Regions from separate parts of the Kitasatospora sp. NPDC029367 genome, predicted to be linked through region 1. Evidence: riboswitches for the same ligand, from Rfam matches in the RefSeq annotation. Region 1 holds a riboswitch; each other region holds the start of a gene.

Region 1 (4,606 bases):
CCGGCGACCACCAGGGAGGCGAGGTCCCGGCTTGTGTGACGTGTGCGACTGCTGCTGACCCTCACGACGACTCCCTCGTCGGTCGACGCAGGAGACCATGGCGCAGCCGACGGCCGCCTTGGGACACGGGCCGTCAAGAGCTGCGTCGTAGTCCGCGACGACGCAAGTGCTGTGTGTACAGGCCCCCGGTCCAGGCATTCCGGCTCACCCACCGAGGTGGGCCTACGGTTGCGGGTCAGCGCCGGAGTCGGACCGGCTTCCCCTGAACGCCGAGGGCTAAAAACCGGTTCATCAGACCACGCCGGTCAACAGGGAGTCAACGGATCGTCAGATAGCTCACACCACCTCGTCGGCCGGTCCTCGCGGTGGTGCACGGGCGGGCGGACGCCCGGAACTCCGGGCAGGGCGGCCGACCCTGAGCACCGGCGCCCGGCCCTTCCGCATGGAGGACGGGCGCCGGTTCGCTCACGTGTCAGGGCGCCGTGATGCCCGGCTGGGCACCGGCACCGAAGGACCAGCCCTCGACGTCGCCGGGGGCCGGGTCGTAGCTGCCCGCGCCCAGGTTGCTGTACGACCAGGGCCCGCCGTGCTGGGCGTGCCAGTACGACCAGTAGGCGCTGCCGGTCGGGTTGGTGCAGGTGGCGGGCAGCGCGTTGATCTTGCAGACGAAGCCCGGGAAGCGCGGGTGGAAGGCGTACGAGAACCCGGCGCCGGTGAGCGCGGCGAGCCCGTTGGCGGGGTCGCCGGGGGCGCAGCCGGTCTCGATGCCGCCGCCGACGGCGGTGAAGTCGACCACGACGGTGACGCCGGTGGTTCCCCTGCAGGCCGCCGCCCGGGCCTGCGGGGCCTGGACGGCGGAGACGCCGAGCAGGCCGGCGGTGAGGGCCGCCGCGGCGGCGATCGACCCGAGCATCCGGCGGACGGGGCGGGCCGGGGTGAGGGTTTCGGTCATCGGAACTCTCCTCGTGGGATCAGGGGTTCGGAGACTCAGCGGGCGGCCGGGGTCGGGCAGGCCAGGGCGGGGGCGTCGGGGCGGGCCCCGGCGGCGGAGAGGGTGGCCAGCGGGGCGCCCGCCAGGCCGAGGACGGCCTGCGCGGTGGCCCGGGCGCCGCTGCCCGCGTTGAAGCCCGTCGCGTCGTAGGCGACCGCGCCGCGCACCGCCGGGTCGGCGGAGCAGCCCTGCTGGAACTTCACCAGCCGGCTCCAGCCCTTGAGGCCCGCGCCGAGGCGCCCACCGGCGAGCAGTGCCTCGGTGGCCAGGCCCGTGGTGTTGGCGTTGGAGGTGGTCGCCCCGGCGGCCGCGAAGCCGCCGTCGGCGTTCTGGTGGGCGGCGAGCCAGGTGAGGCCGGCGTCCGCCTTGGCGGTACGGCCGGTGGCGGCGAGGGCCTGGGCGGCGAGCGCGGTGGCGTCGGGGTCACTGGTGCAGGTGGGCTGGCCGAAGGAGACCGGGTAACCGCCGTCCGCGCACTGGCTGTTCGCCAGGAAGTCGACGGCCGCGGCGGGGGCGCCGCCGGGGGAGCGGTGCAGGGCGATCAGGGCGAGGGACTGGCCGAAGGCGTTGCTGTAGTCGCCCCACTGCGAGCGGTCGGAGAACCGTCCTTCGGCGGTCTGCAGCGAGCGCAGCCGGGCCGGCAGGTCGACGCCGCCGAAGGACGCCGGGTCCGCTCCGCGTACCTCGGCGGCGAGCAGCAGCTTCGCGGTGGCGCCCGCGTAGGCCTCGGTGGTCCCGTCGCCGAGGTAGCCGGAGACGATCTCGGGCTTCGCCAGCCAGGCGGTGGCCTTCGCGGCGGCCTCGTCGGAGCTGTGCGAGGCGGCGAAGGCCAGCACGGCGTCGACGGTCAGGCCCTGGTCGGGGTAGGCGGTGCCGTTGAAGACGGACTCGAAGTGGTCGCCGTCCACGAGCTGGCGGGCCAGCCAGCCGCCCGCGGCGGCGTCGGGACGAACGGTCCGGGAGGACGTGGTGTCGGCGTGGGCGGCGGTGGCCGCCGGGAGCGCGGTGGCGAGCGCCAGGGCGGGTATCGCGAGCAGACCGAGGGTGCGGCGGAGCGCGGGCATGGGTGCCTTTCCGGGCCTGGACGCAGGGGCCCGGGGGACGTCGGCACCACGCCGGGCAGCCCTCGGAGCTCCGGCCCGCAGACCACGACGGGAGGAGGGACGACACATCCCCGCCGACGGGTACTCGGGCTCGCCACCGACATTGCCGTCGGCGGCCTACCGTTGCGGGTCAGCGCCGGATTCGGACCGGACTTCCCCCGTCGACGGAGTCACAACGTGACGGCTCATCATGGCGAAACGGAAAAGACCGGGTCAAGAGATCGTGCGTCACATCACGGCGGCACCAGCGACGGGCGGAGCGCCGCCCCGGGCGGGGGCGGCGCACCGCGAGTGCCGTCAGCGGTGATGGAACTCCGGCGGGCGCTTCTCCGCGAAGGCCGCCATGCCCTCCTTCTGATCAGCCGTCGCGAAGACGGCGTGGAAGAGACGGCGTTCGAAGCGGACGCCCTCGGCGAGGGTGGTCTCGTACGACCGGTTGACGGCCTCCTTGAGCATGATCGCCGCCGGGGTGGACATCGCCGCGACGGTCTCGGCGGTGGTCAGGGCCTCGGCCGGCAGTCGGTCGGCGGGGACGATGCGGGAGACCAGTCCGGCCCGCTCGGCCTCCTCGGCGCCCATCGTCCGGCCGGTCAGGCACAGCTCCATGGCCTTCGCCTTGCCGATCGCACGGGTGAGCCGCTGCGAGCCGCCGATGCCCGGGATGACGCCGAGCTTGATCTCCGGCTGCCCGAACTTCGCGGTGTCCGCCGCCAGCAGGATGTCGCACATCATCGCCAACTCGCAGCCCCCGCCCAGCGCGTAGCCGGCGACGGCGGCCACCACCGGCTTGCGCAGGGCGGCGAAGCGGTCCCAGGCGGCGAACCAGTCGCCGAGGTAGGCGTCGACGAACTCGAGGGGCTGCATCTCCTTGATGTCGGCGCCGGCCGCGAAGGCCTTCTCCGAGCCGGTGACCAGCAGGCAGCCGATGTCCGGGTCCCGGTCGAAGTCCGTTGCGGCCGCGACGACTTCGTTCATCAGGAGCGTGTTGAGCGCGTTGAGCGCCTTCGGCCGGTCGAGCGTGATCAGCCCCACCCGTCCCCTGCGCTCGACCAGGATCGTCTCGTAGGTCTCGGTCACTTGCCGCCCTCCCGCAGAGTGGTGATGATCGCCGAGAAGTCCAGGCCCGCACCCTCGGCCGCCGCGAAGTCCGCGTACAGCTGCGCCGCCCTGCGTCCGAGTTCGGTCGGCAGGCCCGCTGCCTCGGCGGCCCCGGCGGCCAGCCCGAGGTCCTTGGCCATCAGCGCGGCGGCGAACCCGGCCGGGTACCCGCGGTTCGCCGGACTGGCCGGCACCGGCCCGGGGACCGGACAGTTGCTGGTGAGTGCCCAGCACTGGCCGGAGGCCGTCGAGGCGACGTCGAACAGCGCCTGGTGGCTGAGCCCCAGGCTCTCCCCGAGCACGAACGCCTCGCTGACCGCGATCATCGAGATGCCGAGGATCATGTTGTTGCAGATCTTCGCCGCTTGCCCCGCACCGGGGGCGCCGCAGTGCACCACCTTGCGGCCCATCGCCTCCAGCACCGGGCGGGCGCTCTCGAAGTGCTCCTTCTCCGCGCCGACCATGAAGGTGAGGCTCGCGGCCGTCGCACCGACCACTCCGCCGGAGACCGGCGCGTCCACCGCGCGGTGCCCGGCGTTCACCGCGAGCTCGTGCGCCGCCCTGGCGTCCGCGACGTCGATCGTGGAGCAGTCGACGAAGAGTGTTCCCGGGCCGGCGGCGGGCAGCAGCTCCGCGTAGGCGGCCAGGACGTGGCGGCCGGCCGGCAGCATGCTGATGACGACGTCGGCCCCGCGGACGGCCTCGGCCGCGGACCGCGCCGGGCGGACGCCCGCCTCCTCCGCCTGCCGCAGCGCCTCCGGCACCAGGTCGTAGCCGGTCACCCGGTGCCCGGCCCTGACCAGGTTGGCGGCCATCGGGCCGCCCATGTTGCCCAGTCCGATGAATCCGATGTCGTGGGTCACCAGCGCTCCAGGGGGGTGGTGGCGGCGAGGCCGAGTTCGCGCTCGCCGAGCGGGGCGAAGTAGCGGGCCACGGCGGCGGGTTCGACGGCGCTCAGGGTGTCCGGGCTCCACCGCGGCGAACGGTCCTTGTCGATCACCTGGGCCCGGATGCCCTCCGCGAGGTCCCGGGTGGCGAGCGCCGCGCAGGAGGTGCGGTACTCCTGGTCGAGCACGGCCTCCAGGGGGCCCAGCGCCCGGGCCCGGCGCAGCGCCGCCAGCGTCGCCTTCACGGCGGTGGGCGAGTTGGCGGTGATCCGGTCCACGGCCTTCTTCGCCTCGGGTTCACCGCTGTCCCGCAGCCGGTCGAGGATCTCCTCGACGGTGCCGGCCGCGTAGCAGCTGTCGATCCATCCGCGCTGCCCGTCCAGCCGGCCGGGCGGTGCGGGTTCGACGTGCCGTTCGAGGGCGTCGTGCACGGGCAGCTCGGCCAGGTCGTCGAGCAGGGCCGGGAGGCGCTCGGCCGGCACGAAGTGGTCGGCGAGCCCGCAGAGCAGCGCGTCCGCGGCGCCGAC
Region 2 (4,606 bases), on a different contig from region 1:
GGCACCGGCTACACCTACGTGACCCGCAAGAACCGGCGGAACGACCCGGACCGGATGGTCCTGCGCAAGTACGACCCGGTCGTGGGCCGGCACGTCGACTTCCGCGAAGAGCGCTGACCGCACGAACCCCCTCGGAGGAGCCCCACCATGCAGCCCGGAATCCACCCCGCCTACCGCCCGGTCGTCTTCCGCGACAAGGTCGGCGGCCTCGCCTTCCTCACCCGCTCGACGGCCACCAGCGACCGCACCGTCGAGTGGGAGGACGGCAAGACCTACCCGGTGATCGACGTCGAGATCTCCTCGGCGAGCCACCCCTTCTACACCGGCCAGTCCCGGGTGCTCGACACCGCCGGCCGGGTCGAGCAGTTCCGCCGCCGCTACGGCGACCGGCACTGACGACGGAACGCGAACGGCGCCTCCCCCGGCTCGGGGAGGCGCCGTTCGCGACGTACGGGGACGGCGCGACGTACAGGGACGGACTCAGCGTGGCGGCGGCACGGACACCACCATGGTCAGCCGCAGCTCCCGCTCCCCCGCGTTGCGGTAGACGTGCGCGAAGGAGGCGTCGAAGGAGACCGTGCTCCCGACCGGCACGGTGTGCTCGCGCTCGCCGTGCAGCAGGGTCAGCTCGCCCTCGACGACCCGGAGGATCTCCACCGTCCCGGCCGGGTGCGGCTCGGAGGAGTACTCCTCACCGGGCGCCATCCGCCACTCCCACAGCTCCAGCGGCCCGGGCGCCTCGATCCCGTGCAGCAGGGTGCCGGTCCCGCCGGCCGGCCCGTTCCAGAGCGGGACGGCCTGGTCGCCGGGCACGATCCGGACGTCCGGGCCCTCCTCGTAGTCGAGCAGGGTGGCGATCGAGACGCCGAGCGCGTCGCCGAGCCGGACCACGGTGGCCACGCTCGGATTGGTGCGGCCCTGCTCGATCTGGACGATCATGCCCCGGCTCACCCCGGACCGGGCGGCGAGGGCGTCCAGGGTGTGGCCGCGCTCGGTGCGCAGTCGCTTGAGGTTCCGGGCGAGGGCCCTGGAGACCAGGTCGGGGTCCGGCACGCGGGCAGTCCTCCGGTGTCTCACCGTACGAGAAGTACAGAATAGTGTTCGGCCGAGTTCAGTTTTGTGCACTACGCTGCCGTTCCGGCAACAAGTCCATCCGACTGTACTTCGGAGTGCATTGTGCTGTCCTCGATCCCCCACGCCTCGATCCCCTGCGCCTCGGCCCCCCGGGCCTCGACCCCGCACGCCGTGAGCCCCGGGGCGCTCCGGTGACCGCCCTGCTCGCCCTCGCCGCCAGCCTGCTCACCGGCCTCGGCGACTTCGGCGGCGGCATCCTCACCCGCCGACTGCCCGCACTCGCCGTCGTGGTCGTCTCCCAGGCCACGGCCGCCGCCGTGCTGCTGCTCGCGGTGCTGGCCACCGGCGGCTGGGCCGACGCCTCCCCGGCCCTCTGGTACGCCGTCGCCGCCGGGGTGATCGGCCCGTTCGCGATGCTCGCCTTCTACCGGGCGCTCGCCCTCGGCCCGATGGGCGTGGTCTCCCCGCTGGCCACCGTGGGCGTCGCCGTCCCGGTCGGCCTCGGGCTCGCGCTCGGCGAGCGCCCCGGCCCGGCGCAGCTGGCCGGGATCGCGGTGGCGGTGGCCGGCGTGGTGCTGGCCGGCGGGCCCGAACGCGGCGGACCGGCCGCCGCCCGTACCGCCCTGCTGCTCACCCTGGCCGCCGCCTTCGGGTTCGGCGCCAACATGTCCCTGCTCGCCCAGGCCTCGGCCGGCGGCGGGCTGCTGCTGGTGCTGTGCGTCCAGCGGCTGGTCAACATCGCGGTCGGCGGCGCCGCGCTGCTGTACTCGCTGCGTGGCGTGTACTCGCTGCGTGGCGCCGCCGACGGCGGACTGCTGCCCGGGCTGCGCTCCCGGCTGCCGCTGCTCACCGCCGTGGGGCTGCTCGACGTGGCCGGCAACGCCGCCTACGCGTCGGCCTCGCACGGCGGCTCGGCGGCGGTGGCCGCCGTGCTGGCCTCGCTCTACCCGGTGGTCACCGCGCTGCTGGCGCGCGGGGTGTTGAAGGAGCGGCTGCGCCCGGTCCAGGTGGTCGGCGCCGGGCTCGCCGTGGCGGGCACGCTGCTGCTCGCGGCGGCGTGACCCCGACCGCTACTGCTGCTGCTGCGCGGGCGTCCAGCGCTTCTCGACACCCGCCAGCTTCCAGTACCCGATGGCGATCGCCCACACCACCACGAACAGCCCGGCGATCGCGTAGCCGACGTTGTCCAGCGAGATGTCCGCGATGAACCCGGTCACCGGGTCGGTCAGGTCGAGCTTCTCGTGCAGCACGCCGACCAGCTCGATGGTGCCGATGATGAAGGCCACCGCGATCGACAGCCCGGTGATGGTCAGGTTGTAGTACACCTTGCGCACCGGGTTGGAGAAGGCCCACTGGTACGCGAAGTTCATGAACGTCCCGTCCAGGGTGTCGAACAGGCTCATCCCGGCCGCGAACAGCAGCGGCAGGCAGACGATCGCGTACCAGGGCAGCCCGGCCGCCGCGCCCGAACCGGCCATCACCATCAGGGTGACCTCGGTCGCGGTGTCGAAGCCCAGGCCCAGCACCATGCCGACCGGGAACATCTGCCCGGGCCGGGTGATCGAGCGGGTCGCCCGGTTCAGGATCCGGGCCATGAAGCCGCGCGAGTCGAGGTGCGCCTCCAGCTCCGACTCGTCGAACTGCCCGGCCCGCATCGAGCGGAACACCTTGAGGATGCCGAGCAGCGCCGCCAGGTTGAGCGCGCCGATCAGGTAGAGGAAGGCGCCGGAGGCCGTGGTGCCGACCACCCCGAGCCACTTGTGGGTGGCCGAGTCGTCGTCCATCAGGGTGTTCGCCAGCTGGGCGCCGCCCGCCACCAGGGCGGCCATGATGACCACCATCGAGGAGTGCCCGAGGGCGAACCAGAACCCGACCGAGACCGGCCGCTTGCCGTCCGCCATCAGCTTGCGGGTGGTGTTGTCGATCACCGCGATGTGGTCGGCGTCGAAGGCGTGCCGCATGCCGAGGGTGTAGGCGGTGATGCCCAGGCCCACCCCGAAGACCTGGGTGCCGACGGCGTAGTTGTGCGGCGCGACCAGGAAGATGAGGGTCCCGAAGGCCACCACGTGCATGGCCAGGATCACCCCCATCAGCCCGGCGGTACGGACGGTGTCCTCGCGCTTCCACCGGAAGGTGGGCAGTACGGAGGGGGCGGGGTCCGCCTCGGCGGGCGCGGCGGTTTCGGGCAGGGTCATCTTCGGATCACGCTCCAGCACCTCGTGGAATGACTTCGTGAGATGCCGTGGCCGGTCTCCTGGCTTACGGGGCTCCCGGACCCGCCTTCCCAGGCGCACGAAGCGCCCAGTGGCATGTGGGTCCGGACTTCTCTCCCCCGATCACAGTGGCGAGGGCCGCTCCGGAGCAGGACCTGTCGAAGGTCCGTCACCGGTATTCCCGAGCACCACGGCGGGGAACACCGTAGGGGCAGGACCGCACCCTCGCAAGGTTGCGCACCTGTGCAGGTGTCCAGGATCACAGGTCGTGAGCTGCCAGAATGTCCGCATGCATCTCGTACCGGCCGACCGCGCGGGCCACCGCACCATCGACGGACACCGGGTCTGCGAAGCCATCGCCGCCATCGGTGACACCGAGCACGTCCGGTCCTGGGCCGAGCGGTTCTCCCTGCTCGCCGACCCCGGACGGCTCGCCCTGCTGCTCGCCCTCCACCGGGCCGGCCCGCTCGCCGTCAGCGACCTGGCGGTCGCCACCGGCATGCGCGACCCGGCCGTCTCCCAGGCCCTGCGGCTGCTCCGCACCGCGGGAGTGGTCACCGGAGACAAGGACGGACGCGTGGTGCGCTACCGGCTCGTGGACGACGCCATGCGCCCCCTGCTCGACGAGTGCGCCGCCGCCGACCACGAGGAGCCCGCCGCGGCGGCGGGCTGACCGACACTCGGCAAACCACGCCGGGGGCGCGGGGGGATGAGTACGATCTTCGTGTGCTGATTCGCCTCCGGCCTCGGCCTTGGCCCGACGACTCACGCTGGGATTCCCGACCGGTCACGGCGCGCGTCCTCGCCGTCGCCCGCACGCTCACCTCGGCCACCCGGGTTCTCGACGTGCTCATGCTGCTGCGTGGTCAGGACGGCATCAGGTTCTACATCACCGTCAACCCCGGCTCGGAGTTCGCCACCGGACTCGACGACTACCTCCGCACCCTGCCCGGCAACATCACCGTGATGCCCTGGAAGGAGGCCGTCCGCTACGAGTTCGACCTTGCTGTCGCCTGCGCCGTCCACGCCTCCATGCACCGGCTGCACGCGCCGCTCGTCGTCCTCCCGCACGGCGCCGGGTACAACCGGCTGGTCACCGAGTCCACCGGCGACCCGGTCAGCGCCGCCGGCCTGTCCCGGCGGGAACTCACCTACCGGCGGCGGGTGTTCCCCAGCGTCGTCGGCCTCACCCACTCCGAACAGTTCGGCCGGCTGGCGGACTGGTGTCCCGAGGCCCTCCCCCGCGCCCGGGAGGTCGGCGACCTCTGTCACGACCGGATGCAGCACAGCGCGGACTCCCGGGACCGCTACCGCGCCGC
Region 3 (4,606 bases), on a different contig from region 1:
GGTGCCGTCGTCGGCGCGCGGGTGGCCGGACCAGACGGCGGTCATCAGGTCGACGGCGTCGTCGGTGTACTGCCAGCCGGCGCGGCAGGTGGGCCAGCGGCCGGCCGAGTAGGAGCGCGGGTTGCCGACGCCCCAGGCGTTCTGGCCGTAGCCGGGGCCGAGGTCGGTCTCCATGAAGCCGGGCAGCCGGCCGGTGATGTCGGCGGCCTTCTTGTAGTAGTAACCGACCTGCTTGGTGCCCCGGTAGTCGCCGTACTCGGGGTTGTTGCGCTCGTTGTGCGCCTCGACGTGCTGGCCGATCACCGTGCCGCCGCTGTGCCCGGTGCGGGCCTGGGCCTCCAGGTCCGCGAGGAACTGCTGGACGGCGCGGGCGTTCGGCGAGGCCTGCGGATCCCGGGCCAGCAGGTCCCGGCCCACGTCCGGCGGCAGGGTGCGGCCGGGGGCGCCGACCGACACCGGCACCCGAATGGGCAGTCCGACCTCGGTCCGGTCGTCGCGGTCCAGCAGCACGAGACTGCCGGCGGCGACCACGACACCGGCCGCGGCCAGGACGGCCGGCTTACCGCGCAGGGCTCTGGGCAGGGCCACGACCGCTCCTCCGGTTTCTCGCCGGCGCCGACCCCCACGGACGCAACCGGAACACGCGTACGAATGACTCCGACGAGAGCCTGCCACACTCCCCCGGTCCCGGCGAACAGGTCCGCCGGGACCGGGGTGTCACAGCGGGTCAGCCGGTCGCGGCGGCCGTCGGCGTGCCCTGCGAACCCGGCGTGGCCGAGCCTGCCGCCTTGGCCCGCTGGAGCAACTGGGCCTTCACGTGCTCGGCGAACCCGGAAGCCGCCGCCGTCGCGGTGGCGTCAGGGGCGTTGCCGCCCTTCGCCGAGCCCTCGACGGTGAAGTAGGCGTACCGGCCCAGGCTGCTGTGCGTGCCGGTGCAGCCGGGGTTGGCACAGAACGCCGGGGCGCCCGGCGCGGGCAGGCCCTTGAGCTGCCCGGTGTAGTTCTTGATCGCCGTCTCGGCCTGGATCTTGTGGTCGAAGACCGCGACGCCGACGGTCACCGCGCTGTCGCCGGAGACGTACGTCGCCCGGAGCACCTTCTGGCAGCCCTGGTCCCCGAGGACCTTGCCGAGCCCGCCGGTGGTGGAGTTGCCGTCCCAGCAGGGCTGGTCCAGCGAGACCACGGTCCGGTTCCAGGACACGCCGTTGACCGTCACCTGCAGCGCGGAGAACAGGGCCCCCGCATCCTGCGGCGCCGGGTCGGTGGCGGCCTCCCAGATCGGCTTCGACGGGTCCTCCGGCTGCCCGCCCGGGGTCGCGCCGCCGTTCGACGGGCCGGGGGTCGGCTTGCCCGAGGCGGGTGCGGTCGCGACCGCACCGCCGCCGGGCTTGGCCGGGTCGTCCTTCTTGCCGAACAGCAGCACTCCACCCGCGACCAGACCGCCCACCAGGACGACGGCCACCGCGCTGCCGATGATCTTCACCCGGCGCTTGCGCCTGGCCTCGGCCTCGTTGCGGTCCGCCAGCGCCGCCCAGTCCGGCTCGACGCGCTGCGGCGGGACCGGCTGCTGAGGCGCGACCGGCTGCTGCGGAGGGCCCGGCTGCTGCGGAGGCTGCTGCCACTGCGGCTGCGGAGCCGGCGGCTGAACCGGCTGGGGCACCGGCGGGACGGGCTGGGAGAACGGCTGCGCGGCCGGCGCCACCGGTCCGTACGAGGCCGGCGGCGGGCCGAAACCACCGCCCGGCGGCGGCACCGGACCCGGCCCCACCGGCTGCTGATTCTGTGCGCCCCCCGACCCGGCGGGAGGCGTCCCCTGCGGCCCGTGCCCAGGTACACCAGTTCCGTCGCTCATGCGCCCAGATCGTAGGGCATGACCCTCACCGCCCCTCGGCCCGGTGACCGTTCCGTATCGAAACCCGGACGCCCGGCGCGCCGGCCCCGGGTGTCCGACACCCGGATCCGAGGCGTCCGGCGGGCGGCCGCGACACGTCCGGAGCGTGCTTCCGGGCCTCGGACGACCACGAACCGCCACCGGCCCGGGCACAACCCGTCATCGCGACAACACACCACGCCGCACTACATGTGGTGTCGCATCGAGGAGACACCACTACATGTATGCTCGCTTCTGCTGTCGATGCAGGGGAACCCGGTGGGAATCCGGGACTGCCCCGCAGCGGTGTGCGGGCGGCTCCAGCAGCCGTACCGCGAGTCCGAGTACCTGCCGAACAGCGTGCGCCACGGCCCTCCCGCAGAGGCCGCGCCGGCACCCAGCACCACCCCTCCGGGCCTCGCGGGCGGGCCGGGGAGACACCTCGCGCGGCGCCTTTGCGTCCGCGCCGTGCTCCCCTGCCCAGATCGGCCCGGGTGACCCCGATCACCGCCGCACGATCGCCGCCAGGAGAGAGCGCCTTGACCACCGCTGCCTCAGTCACCCTGCCCGCCCAGGGCTCCGGTACCGCCTTCACCGACCCGACGGTCTCCGACCCCGGCGGTGCTCTCCTGCGGCTGCTCACCGACCGCAGCGCCGACCTCACCGAGGTCGACCCCGGCCATGTCGCCGCCGCCGCGCTGCGCGGCCGCCACGCCGGCTCGGACTTCGCCGAGCTGCGCGGGCTGGCCGTGGACGCCGCCGCGTCGATGATCGCCGAGGACCCCCAGTACTCGAAGCTGGCCGCCCGCCTGCTCGCCCTGGAGATCGTCGACGAGGCGAACAGCCAGGGCTCGACCTCCTTCTCCGCCTCGATCGCCGTCGGCCACGCCGAGGGCCTGATCGGCGACACCACCGCGGCCTTCGTCGCCAAGCACGCCGACGCCCTGAACGCGCTCGTCGACACCAAGGGCGACGACCGCTTCGAGTACTTCGGCCTGCGCACCGTCCAGTCCCGCTACCTGCTGCGCCACCCGATCACCCGCAAGGTGATCGAGACCCCGCAGCACTTCCTGCTCCGCGTCGCCTGCGGCCTGGCGGTCGGCGACTCCGAGCAGTCGGTGCGCGAGGTGTCCGAGCTGTACGGCCTGATGAGCCGTCTGGAGTACCTCACCTCCTCGCCGACGCTCTTCAACTCCGGCACCCGGCACCCGCAGATGTCCAGCTGCTACCTGCTGGACTCGCCGCTGGACAACCTGGACTCGATCTACAACCGCTACGCGCAGATCGCCCGGCTCTCCAAGCACGCCGGCGGCATCGGCCTGTCCTACTCGCGCATCCGCTCGCGCGGCAGCCTGATCCGCGGCACCAACGGCAAGTCCAACGGCATCGTCCCGTTCCTGCGCACCCTCGACTCCTCGGTCGCCGCCGTCAACCAGGGCGGCCGCCGCAAGGGCGCGGCCTGCGTGTACCTGGAGACCTGGCACGCCGACATCGAGGAGTTCCTGGAGCTCCGCGACAACACCGGTGAGGAGGCGCGCCGCACCCACAACCTCAATCTGGCCCACTGGATCCCGGACGAGTTCATGCGCCGCGTGAACGCCAACGCCGACTGGTCGCTGTTCTCCCCCGCCGACGTCCCCGAGCTGGTCGACCTGTGGGGCGCCGAGTTCGACGAGGCGTACCGCAAGGCCGAGCTGGCCGGCAAGGCCGTCCGCACCATCCCGGCGCAGACCCTCTACGCCCGCATGATGCGCACCCTCGCGCAGACCGGCAACGGCTGGATGACCTTCAAGGACGCCTCCAACCGCGCCGCCAACCAGACCGCGCTGCCCGGCCGCACGGTGCACTCCTCCAACCTGTGCACCGAGATCCTGGAGGTCACGGACGACTCCGAGACCGCCGTCTGCAACCTCGGCTCGGTCAACCTCGGCGCGCACGTGGCCCCCGGCGCCACGGCCGACGACCTGCTCGGCGCCATGGACTGGGAGCGCCTCGACGCCACCGTCCGCACCGCCGTCACCTTCCTCGACCGCGTGGTGGACATCAACTTCTACCCGACCACCGAGGCCGGTACGTCCAACTCCCGCTGGCGCCCGGTCGGCCTCGGCGTGATGGGCCTCCAGGACGTCTTCTTCAAGCTGCGGATCGACTTCGACTCCGCCGAGGCCGCCCGCCTGTCCACGCTGATCGCCGAGCGCATCATGCTCACCGCGTACGAGCGCTCCGCCGACCTGGCCGAGCAGCTCGGCCGCCACGAGGCCTACGGCGAGACCCGCGCCGCCCGCGGCGAGCTGCACATCGACCACTTCCCGAGCGCCGCCCCGGAGTGGACCGACCGCTGGACGGCGCTGCGCGCCCGCATCGCCGAGACCGGCCTGCGCAACTCGCTGCTGCTCGCGATCGCCCCGACCGCGACCATCGCCTCCATCGCCGGCGTCTACGAGTGCATCGAGCCGCAGGTGTCCAACCTGTTCAAGCGCGAGACCCTCTCGGGCGAGTTCCTCCAGGTCAACCCGTACCTGGTGCGCGAGCTCAAGGAGCTCGGCGTCTGGGACCAGCAGACCCGCGACGCCCTGCGCGACGCCAACGGCTCGGTCCAGGAGCTGGGTTGGCTGCCGGAGCAGGTCCGGTCGCTGTACCGCACCGCCTGGGAGCTGCCGCAGCGCGCCCTGATCGACCTGGCCGCGGCCCGCATGCCGTACCTGGACCAGAGCCAGTCGCTGAACCTGTTCATGG

The links. A riboswitch is a leader RNA that binds a small molecule or an ion and turns the genes downstream of it on or off. The one in region 1 is predicted to bind cobalamin.
Region 2: it holds a riboswitch for cobalamin, as region 1 does, so the genes downstream of both, nicT (Nickel transporter NicT) here and ACZ4W5_RS18275 (peptidase) in region 1, are expected to answer to the same signal.
Region 3: it holds a riboswitch for cobalamin, as region 1 does, so the genes downstream of both, ACZ4W5_RS03385 (ribonucleoside-diphosphate reductase subunit alpha) here and ACZ4W5_RS18275 (peptidase) in region 1, are expected to answer to the same signal.

Annotation. Positions count from the first base shown of each region.
Region 1 is NZ_JBVHYH010000029.1:67,010-71,615, reverse strand. It holds gene ACZ4W5_RS18285 (prenyltransferase/squalene oxidase repeat-containing protein) at 1-65, opposite strand, end outside; gene ACZ4W5_RS18280 (flagellar hook-length control protein FliK) at 473-952, opposite strand; gene ACZ4W5_RS18275 (peptidase) at 988-2,055, opposite strand; cobalamin riboswitch at 2,154-2,312, opposite strand; gene ACZ4W5_RS18270 (enoyl-CoA hydratase) at 2,392-3,171, opposite strand; gene mmsB (3-hydroxyisobutyrate dehydrogenase) at 3,168-4,019, opposite strand; gene ACZ4W5_RS18260 (enoyl-CoA hydratase/isomerase family protein) at 4,052-4,606, opposite strand, start outside.
Region 2 is NZ_JBVHYH010000030.1:5,196-9,801, reverse strand. It holds gene rpmG (50S ribosomal protein L33) at 1-117, shown strand, start outside; gene ACZ4W5_RS18425 (type B 50S ribosomal protein L31) at 148-396, shown strand; gene ACZ4W5_RS18420 (helix-turn-helix domain-containing protein) at 481-1,053, opposite strand; gene ACZ4W5_RS18415 (EamA family transporter) at 1,266-2,135, shown strand; gene nicT (Nickel transporter NicT) at 2,145-3,269, opposite strand; cobalamin riboswitch at 3,302-3,495, opposite strand; gene ACZ4W5_RS18405 (ArsR/SmtB family transcription factor) at 3,577-3,960, shown strand; gene ACZ4W5_RS18400 (hypothetical protein) at 4,140-4,606, shown strand, end outside.
Region 3 is NZ_JBVHYH010000003.1:26,566-31,171, reverse strand. It holds gene ACZ4W5_RS03395 (glycoside hydrolase family 26 protein) at 1-588, opposite strand, end outside; gene ACZ4W5_RS03390 (hypothetical protein) at 728-1,660, opposite strand; cobalamin riboswitch at 2,100-2,240, shown strand; gene ACZ4W5_RS03385 (ribonucleoside-diphosphate reductase subunit alpha) at 2,434-4,606, shown strand, end outside.